DNA from 2 places in the Streptomyces sp. MGP-BFMKR1 genome. Region 1 is predicted to be linked to the other one. Evidence: predicted binding sites of a transcription regulator. Region 1 holds the regulator's gene; the other holds the start of a gene.

Region 1 (4,383 bases):
CACCCGGACGCCAACACCGGTGACGCCAAGGCCGAGGAGCGCTTCAAGGAGATCTCCGAGGCCAACGACGTCCTCGCCGACCCCAAGCGGCGCAAGGAGTACGACGAGGCGCGGGCGCTGTTCGGGAACGGCGGGTTCCGCCCGGGCCCGGGCGGCCCCGGCGGCACCGGGAGCTTCAACTTCGACCTGGGCGACCTCTTCGGGGGCGGCGGCCCGCAGCCCGGCGGCCCGGGCGCGGGGGGCTTCGGCGGCGGACTCGGGGACGTGTTCGGCGGCCTGTTCAACCGCACCGGCGCGGGCACCCGCACCCAGCCGCGGCGCGGTCAGGACATCGAGTCCGAGGTGACACTCAGCTTCACCGAGGCGGTCGACGGCGCGACCGTGCCGCTGCGGATGTCGAGCCAGGCCCCCTGCAAGGCGTGCCAGGGCACCGGCGACAAGAACGGCACCCCCCGGGTGTGCCCGACCTGCGTCGGCACCGGGCAGGTCAGCCGGGGCGGCGGGGGCGGCTTCTCGCTCACCGATCCGTGCGTGGACTGCCGGGGCCGGGGCCTGATCGCCCAGGACCCGTGCGACCAGTGCAAGGGCAGCGGGCGGGCCCGCTCCTCGCGCACCATGCAGGTCCGCATCCCGGCGGGCGTCAGCGACGGGCAGCGCATCCGGCTGCGCGGCAAGGGCGCCCCCGGCGAGACCGGCGGCCCGGCCGGCGACCTGTACGTCGTGGTGCACGTGGACGCCCACCCGGTCTTCGGCCGCAAGGGCGACAACCTGACCGTGACGGTCCCCGTCACCTTCGACGAGGCGGCCCTCGGCGGCGAGGTCAGGGTTCCGACCCTGGGCGGCCCTCCGGTCACCCTCAAGCTGCCGGCGGGCACCCCCAGCGGACGCACCATGCGCGCCCGGGGCAAGGGCGCGGTCCGCAAGGACGGCACCCGGGGCGACCTGCTGGTCACCATAGAGGTGGCCGTGCCGACGGAGCTGAACGACAAGGCGCGGGAGGCGCTGGAGACCTACCGCGAGGCCACGGCGGACGAGGACCCGCGGGCCGAGCTGTTCCAGGCCGCGAAGGGAGAATGAGATGGACGGCCGAGGCGCACGCCCAGGCGGCGGCAGCCGCAACCCCTACGAGCTGACCGACGACTCACCGGTGTACGTCATCTCGGTCGCCGCTCAACTCTCCGGCCTGCACCCGCAGACCCTGCGCCAGTACGACCGCCTCGGCCTGGTCTCCCCCGACCGCACGGCGGGTCGCGGGCGCCGCTACTCCGCCCGCGACATCAGCCTGCTGCGCCAGGTGCAGGCGCTCAGCCAGGACGAGGGCATCAACCTCGCCGGCATCAAGCGCATCATCGAGCTGGAGAACCAGGTGGCCGCGCTCCAGCAGCGGGTCGCCGAACTCCAGCAGGCGGTGGAGGGCGCGGCGGCGGCGATGCAGCAGCGCGAGGCCGCCGTACACGCCTCGTACCGCCGTGACCTGGTCCCCTACGACCAGGTGCAGCAGACCAGCGCCCTGGTGGTGTGGCGGCCCCGCAGGCCGGGGCAGGACTAGCCGCACCCGCGCGTGCGCGGTAGTGGACCCGCCGACCCCTCGGGGACGGCGGGTCCGTCGCTGTCTGGACGCGGGCGCGCGCGGGCCACCGGCCCGACCGGTCGGGCTCAGGTCACCGCTAGGTGGGTGCGGTGGTGGCGCGGCGCGGTGGCCTCGTCGAGCAGGGCGGCGGCGAAGTCGGGGTAGGAGATCCGATCCGTCATGTCGCCGTAGGGGCGCACCGAGTACCGGCCGCCGCGCGCTCCCTCGTGGTCGAAATCGCCGGACGGGCTCACATACACCCAGTCCAACTCGGCCCCCGCGGCGCGCAGTACGTCGCGGCCGGCCGCGTGCGCGAGGCAGAAGGGCCGGAACTCGGCCGGGAAGCCGGGCGCGTCCAGCAACGGTGTGCCGTCGGGCCCGGGCAGCAGGGCGGCGATGCCCACGCTGACGAGCCGCCCGACGCCGGCCTCGCGCAACCCCGCCACCAGGGCGCGGGCGCTGGCGGGGAAGAACGCGCCGGGGTCGGTGCCCTCGCCGTATACCGCCGTGACGTTGATCGCGGCCGAGTGCCCGGCGGCCAGGGCGGCCACGCGGGCCGCGTCGGTGACGTCGCCGACGGCGATCCGTACACCCGCGTCCGCCGGCCCCTGGTAGCGGGCGGCGGCTCGTACGACGGCGGTGACCTCGTGCCCACGGCCGCGGGCCTCGGCGACGGCCTGCCGTCCGGCCCGGCCGGCCGCGCCGAAGATGACGATCCTGCTCATGTCGGAATACCTCCGGGTGAGTTGGTGCTCCGGAAGGTATCCGGGCGGTCGGTTACCTTCCGGATACCGCCGGGGTCGCCGACGAGCGCCCTCGGCGGCGAGGAGAGTCAGGAGGGGGCCCCATGACGCGCCGCGAGCCGCTGCCGGCCGACCTGTTCGACGAGGTGTGCCCGTCCCCGCTGCTGCCGTTCCGGTTCGGTGACAAGTGGGGCGCCCTGGTGTTGCGCTGCCTGGAGGACGGCCCACGCCGCTTCTCCGAACTCCGCGTCCCGCTGCACCGCGTGACCCCGAAGGTGCTCACCCAGTCGTTGCGCGGCCTGGAGCGCGGCGGCCTCATCGTGCGTACGGAGTACGTGGCCCCGCGCCGCGCGGTGGAGTACGCCCTGACGCCGCTCGGCCGCAGCATGCTCGGCCCCATGCGGGCGGCGTGCGCGTGGGCGGCCGACCACTGGGACGAACTCCTCGATGCGCACGAGTCGCACGGGTCGCGAGAACCGCACGGGTCGCACGGGTCGCACGGGTCGTACGACGAGGCCGTCGGGGGGAGGCGGCGCGGTGTCGGCATGGGGCGGCGGGGGTGAGCGCGGGTGGCCCGGGCCCGGGATCGGCGGCGGGGCGTGGCCGCCGGGCCGTGGGGCGGTCCTCGTACGGTGAGGGGTGTGTCGAGCGTGGAACTCGTCCCAGGTGACCGGGGACTGCTGGCCCTCCAGGTGGGGGCGAACTGGCCGGTCGACGGGAACGGCCGGCTGACCGGGCCCGGCGCGCCCCGGCTGGTGGTCGCCGCGGCGGCCGACGGGGTGGTGGTCGCGGCGAGCGCGGGGATGCCCGACGCGGTGGTGGCCGGGGCGCGGGCCGCCGTGGTCGGCGTACGCCCGGAGCCGCCACCGACCCGGCGCGCGCCCCGGGCGGCGGGCGCGACCGGGGAACCGGGGCCGTCGGGTGCGGCGGATGGACCGGCCTCGTCGCCCGCGGTGCCGACTGGTGTGCGGCGGGCCCGGGAACTGGTCGAGGAGGCCACCGGCCCGGTCACGCTCTCGGCGGGGCCCTGCTACCTGATCCCGCCCGAGGTGCGGTACGCGCCGACCGCCCGCGTGGTCACCTCGGACGGGGGCGACCCGGCGGCGCTACGAGCGGCCAATCCGGGCAACTGGGGCGCGGGGGAGTGGGACGACCTCCTCGACGGCGCGCTCGGGCCCTGGGCCATGGCCGTGGCGGCGGGCCGGGTCATCGCCATCTGCCACACCCCGTGCTGGTCGGCGCGGGCGGCGGAGGCGGGGGTGTGGACCCGCCCGGGCTGCCGCGGGCGCGGCCACGCGGCGACGGTCACGGCGGCCTGGGCTCGCGTCATGGCGGCGGCCGGGGACGGCAGGCGGCTGTTCTACAGCACGACGGCCACCAACCACGCCTCCCAGCGGGTCACCCGCCGCCTCGGACTCCGCCAACTCGGCTGGATGTGGAAGCTGACCGCCTGACGAGCCCGACCACGCGGGTGCGGGGTTGGGCTGCTGAGGGGCGCTGGTGGAGTGCCGTGACGATCGACACGCGTTCTCGTCGCGGGGCGTCTTCGGGTGCGGTCAGCCGTGGCGCGCGCAGCGCGAGGGCCAGCTCCCGCGCCTGAGGTGGCGTCAGTAGCTGGCCCGTGCCGTGCCGTTTTCGACTGCTGTAGCAGGGGCGGCAGGAATCGAACCTACAGCCTTCGGTTTTGGAGACCGGTGCTCTGCCAATTGAGCTACGCCCCTTCGGTACGTGTAGCTTGCCACGGCACGGCGGTCGCTAACCAGGGCATTGTCCCGGCATGTGGACACGGGGGACGAGAGGTACTCGTCGGGGCGCTTGACGGATGCCGGGCGGTGGCTGACGAGCCGTGGGATTTCGTGGCGATTCGTCGCTCGTGCGGCGGTACGTTCCGTGCGCGGGCCGGGGTTTTTCGGTGCTGGTGGGCGGCTGGCCGCGGCCGTTGGCAGCTTGTTGCGACGGCGCGTCGCGGTGCGGGGCGATGGCGCTCGCGCGGGGCGCGCGCTCCCCGCCGGCGCGCGACGGGGTGCGACCCACCTCGTACGACCGGCCCACGGTGGCTCGCGGCGGCTC
Region 2 (4,383 bases), 1.3 Mb from region 1:
GCCCAGGGCCGTCAGCACGGCCGCCGCCGTGGCGGTGACCGCGAGGGTGGCGCGCGGGCGGCTGCGGCAGGCAAGGACGGCCGCGCTGGAGACGACGAGAATCCAGGCGGGCCACAGGGCGTTTGGAGGTGAGGACTCGGAGGTGCTGATCTGGGCCCCGAAGAGGGTGCACACGCACAACGCCACCGCCGTCACCACGTCGGCGGCCCGGGCGTGGCGTTCCGCGTACCGTTCAAGGAGGTTGATCATCGTGGTCTCCGTAAGGGACGTGCCGTGGTCCATGGTCGCTGATGACGACGACGGGCGCGCGGACCGCCCGAGGCAGCGCGCTCGGGCGGTCTCGCGGGCGGAGTTGGTCACACGCGTGCTTCGACCGACCCGTCCGGGTGTGGGCCCGGGCTGTCGGGCCGCGCATCGCCGAGCCCCTCGCCCTCCACGTCGACGCGGGGCAGCAGGCGGCCCAGCCACGTTGGCAGCCACCAGGCCCGGTCGCCGAGCAGGGCCAGGACGGCGGGCACGATCGCCATGCGGACCACGAAGGCGTCGAAGAGCACCGCGGCGGCCAGGCTGAACCCGAGCATCTTGATCAGCGACCCGTCCTCCCCGATGAACCCCGAGAAGACCGCGATCATGATCAGCGCGGCGGCCGTCACCACCCGGGCGCTGTGCTGGAACCCGGACACGACCGCCTGACCGGCGGTCTCCCCACGGGTGTACGCCTCCCGCACGCGAGAGACCAGGAAGACCTCGTAATCCATGGCCAGCCCGAAGACGATACCCATCATGAAGATCGGCATCAGGCTCATGATCGGTCCGGTCTGCTCCACTCCGAAGAGGTCCGCGGCATGACCCTCCTGGAAGACCAGTACCAGCACGCCCAGCGCCGCCAGCACCGAGAGGACGAAGCCCAGGGCCGCCTTGACCGGTACCAGCACGGATCGGAAGATCACCAGCAGCAGGACCACCGCCAGACCGCCCACCACGACCAGGTACGGCACCAGCGCGGACTGCACCTTCGCCGCGATGTCGATGTTCAGCGCGGTCGTGCCGGTGACCTCGAACGTCGCCGACGCCTGCTCCTCCACCGCTGGCCGGTCGTGGCGGATCGTCTCCACCAGGTCCTTGGTCTTCTCGTCCGTGGGGCTGGTCGACGGCGTGGCCCGGAAGACGGCGGTGTCGTCGGCCTCGTTGAAGCCGGCCTGCGAGACCGACACGATGCCGTCCGTATCGCTGATCCGGTCGCTGATGGTGCGCACCGCGGCCTGCGGGTCGGCCGCCTCCCTCGCGTCCACGACGATGGTGAGCGGGCCGTTGAAGCCCGGACCGAAGCCCTCGGCGAGCGCGTCGTAGGCCCGCCGTTCGGTGGTGGCCGTGGACTTGGCCTCGTCACCCGGCATGCCCAGTTGCAGCGACGTCATCGGCACGGCCAGCGCGCCCAGGCCCGCCACGCCGAGGACCAGTACCGCTACCGGGCGGCGCAGTACGAAACGGGCCCAGCGCGCGCCCAGGTTGCCGCGCCCGCCCGCGCCACGGTCACGGGGGGTGGTGGTGCCGGCCTTGCGTACCCCGCGCGACAGCACCGCGTTCGGCCAGAAGCCGAGCAGCGCCGGAACGACCGTCAGGGCCACCAGCACGGCGACCGTGACCGCCCCCGCGGCGGCCAGGCCCATCTTCGTGAGCGTGGGAATGCCGACGACCGACAGGCCCGCCAGCGCGATCACCACGGTGACCCCGGCGAACACGACCGCCGATCCGGCGGTACCCACCGCCACCCCGGCCGCCTCCTGCGGCGCCAGGCCGCGCCCGCGCTCCTCCCGGTAGCGGGACACCACGAACAGGGCGTAGTCGATGCCCACCGCCAGGCCCAGCATCATCCCGAGGGTGAGCGTGTCCGCCGAGAGCCCCAACGGGCCCGCCAGCAGCACGATTCCGAACAGGCTCACCGCGACGCCCACGACCGCGGTCAGCAGCGGCAGCCCGGCGGCAGCCAACGATCCGAAGGTGAACAGCAGCACGACCGCCGCCGCCGCGAGGCCCACGATCTCCGCGGTTCCGCCGGGCTCGCCGCCGCTGTCCATCGCCGACCCGCCGGTCTCCACCGTCAGGCCCGCCGCCCGCGCCTGGTCCGCCGCCTTGTCCACCGCGGTTCGGCTGGCGTCGGTGACCTTGGAGGGCTCCACCTTGTAGGTGACGGTCGCATACGCGGTCGCACCGTCCTCGCTGACCGCCTCCGACGCGAACGGGTCCTCGACGTCGGCCACCTGCGGGCCGCCGCCCAGCGAGCCCACCGCGTTCTCGACGGCCCTCCGCGTGTCACCCGCGGTCACCTTCTGCCCGTCCGGGGCGACGAAGACGACCTGGGCGGTGGCGCCGTCCGCGGCGGTTCCGGGAAACCGCTCCTCCATGAGATCGAACGCCTTCTGCGATTCGATCCCCGGCATCGAGAACTCCTCGTCCGAGGGTCCCGACGCCCCCGCGGCGCCCACCACTACCGCCACCAGCACGCCCAGCCATATCAGGACGACCCTGCCGCGTCGCCGAAAGGCGCCGCGTCCGAGCCGGTACAGAAAAGTCGCCACGTCAGGGTCTCCCTATCCACAAGCGATGACCTCTCAAGGCTCGTGGGGGAGGGCCCGCCCCGTCGTCATGCCGCTACGGACACCGCGGCCTACTGAAACCACACGACCATCTACTGAAAACGCAGTAGGTGTCCGGGGCGCCACCGTTCCGAGCCACCCGCCACCGCCCGCGCCAGCGCGTACCGACCACCGCTGTCCCGGAGGGCGTATCAGCCCCACCGGGGACCCACGCTCGGCCACGAACCGTACACAGCGCCCAGCCGCCCAGCCCGCGTCACGTGTGGCGTCCCGCCCCTCCACACGGACCAATCCACACGGACCAACGATCCGACGATCCGGCGATCCGGCGGGCCGACGACGCGGCCAGGCCGACCGCCGGACACCACCTCGCCACAGCCCGTCCCGGATTCCCGCCGGCACCGGTCACGCCAGCCAGCACACCCCCGTCCGCAGCCCCCACCACACCGCCCAGCGAAAACGCCTGCTCAACGCGGGACCAGGTGCGGAGTAAAGCCGCCGGCCGAGTGGTTTCTCCCCACAGAGCACCCGGCAACAGAGCCGCCGCGGCGTCTGATCGCTCACAGCGAACACAGGTGAGGGAACACGAGGAGCCTCATATGCATTGAGTGTGTGTAGCTCAACTTGCCTGCCGAAGGGGAGATCATGGCTTCGCTGTCTACACCGCTCACCCTGCCTGTGCTGCCGCTCGACGACGAGGTGGTGCTGCCCGGCATGGTGGTGCCGCTCGATCTGACGGACACGGACGTACGGGCCGCCGTGGAAGCGGCCCAAGCCGCCGCGAGGTCCAGCGGGAGCGGCACCGGAAGCGCGGGCAAGCCGCAGGTGCTGCTCGTGCCGAGGATCGAGGGAACGTACGCGGGGGTGGGCACGCTCGGCACCGTCGAGCAGGTGGGCCGCCTCTCGGACGGCGACCCCGGCGCGCTCATCCGTGGCGTGCACCGGGTGCGCGTCGGCGCCGGCACCACCGGGCCCGGGGCGGCGCTGTGGATCGAGGGCACCCCGGTCGAGGAGACCGGCCCGGACGCCACCGAGATCTCGCCAGGCTCGCAGGCCGAGCTGATGAAGGAGTACAAGGCGCTGGCCACGAGCTGGCTGCGCAAGCGCGGCGCCTGGCAGGTCGTGGACCGGGTGCAGCAGATCGACGACGTCGCGCAGCTCGCCGACAACTCCGGCTACTTCCCGTTCCTCACCGTCGCCCAGCGCCTGGAACTCCTGGAGACCCTCGACCCCGTGGCGCGCCTCAAGCTCGCCATGGGTTGGCTCCGGGAGCACCTGGCCGAGCAGGACGTGGCCGAGTCCATCGCCAAGGACGTACAGGACGGCGTCGACAAGCAGCAGCGCGAGTTCCTGCTGCGCCGTCAGTTGGAGGCCGTCCGCAAGGAACTCGCCGAGCTCGACGGTGGCAGCGAGGACGAGTCCGGGGACTACCGGACCCGCATCGAGGCCGCTGACCTGCCGGAGAAGGTGCGTGAGGCGGCGCTCAAGGAGGTCGACAAGCTGGAGCGGGCTTCCGACCAGAGCCCCGAGAGTGGCTGGATCAGGACCTGGCTGGACACCGTTCTCGAACTGCCGTGGAACCACCGGACCGAGGACGCGTACGACATCAGGGGCGCCAAGGAGGTGCTGGACGCCGACCACGCCGGACTGGCGGACGTGAAGGAGCGCATCACCGAGTACCTCGCGGTGCGCAAGCGGCGCGCGGACCGTGGCCTGGGTGTCGTGGGCGGCCGTCGAGGCGGCGCCGTACTCGCGCTTGTCGGTCCTCCCGGCGTCGGCAAGACCT

Evidence for each region. The regulator HspR, encoded in region 1, represses chaperone genes until heat shock. The targets are predictions, from matches to a motif close to TTGAGNNNNNNNNNCTCAA.
Region 2: the regulator HspR is predicted to act here: its motif matches at 3,202-3,220, upstream of lon (endopeptidase La).

What each region holds. Positions count from the first base shown of each region.
Region 1 covers NZ_CM173408.1:3,922,538-3,926,920, reverse strand. The annotation lists gene dnaJ (molecular chaperone DnaJ) at 1-1,077, shown strand, start outside; gene AC3CHW_RS15070 (heat shock protein transcriptional repressor HspR) at 1,079-1,549, shown strand; gene AC3CHW_RS15065 (NAD(P)-dependent oxidoreductase) at 1,657-2,295, opposite strand; gene AC3CHW_RS15060 (winged helix-turn-helix transcriptional regulator) at 2,418-2,876, shown strand; gene AC3CHW_RS15055 (GNAT family N-acetyltransferase) at 2,955-3,767, shown strand; tRNA gene AC3CHW_RS15050 (tRNA-Trp) at 3,962-4,034, opposite strand.
Region 2 covers NZ_CM173408.1:2,672,531-2,676,913, reverse strand. The annotation lists gene AC3CHW_RS09800 (sensor histidine kinase) at 1-249, opposite strand, end outside; gene AC3CHW_RS09795 (MMPL family transporter) at 357-2,579, opposite strand; gene lon (endopeptidase La) at 3,243-4,383, shown strand, end outside.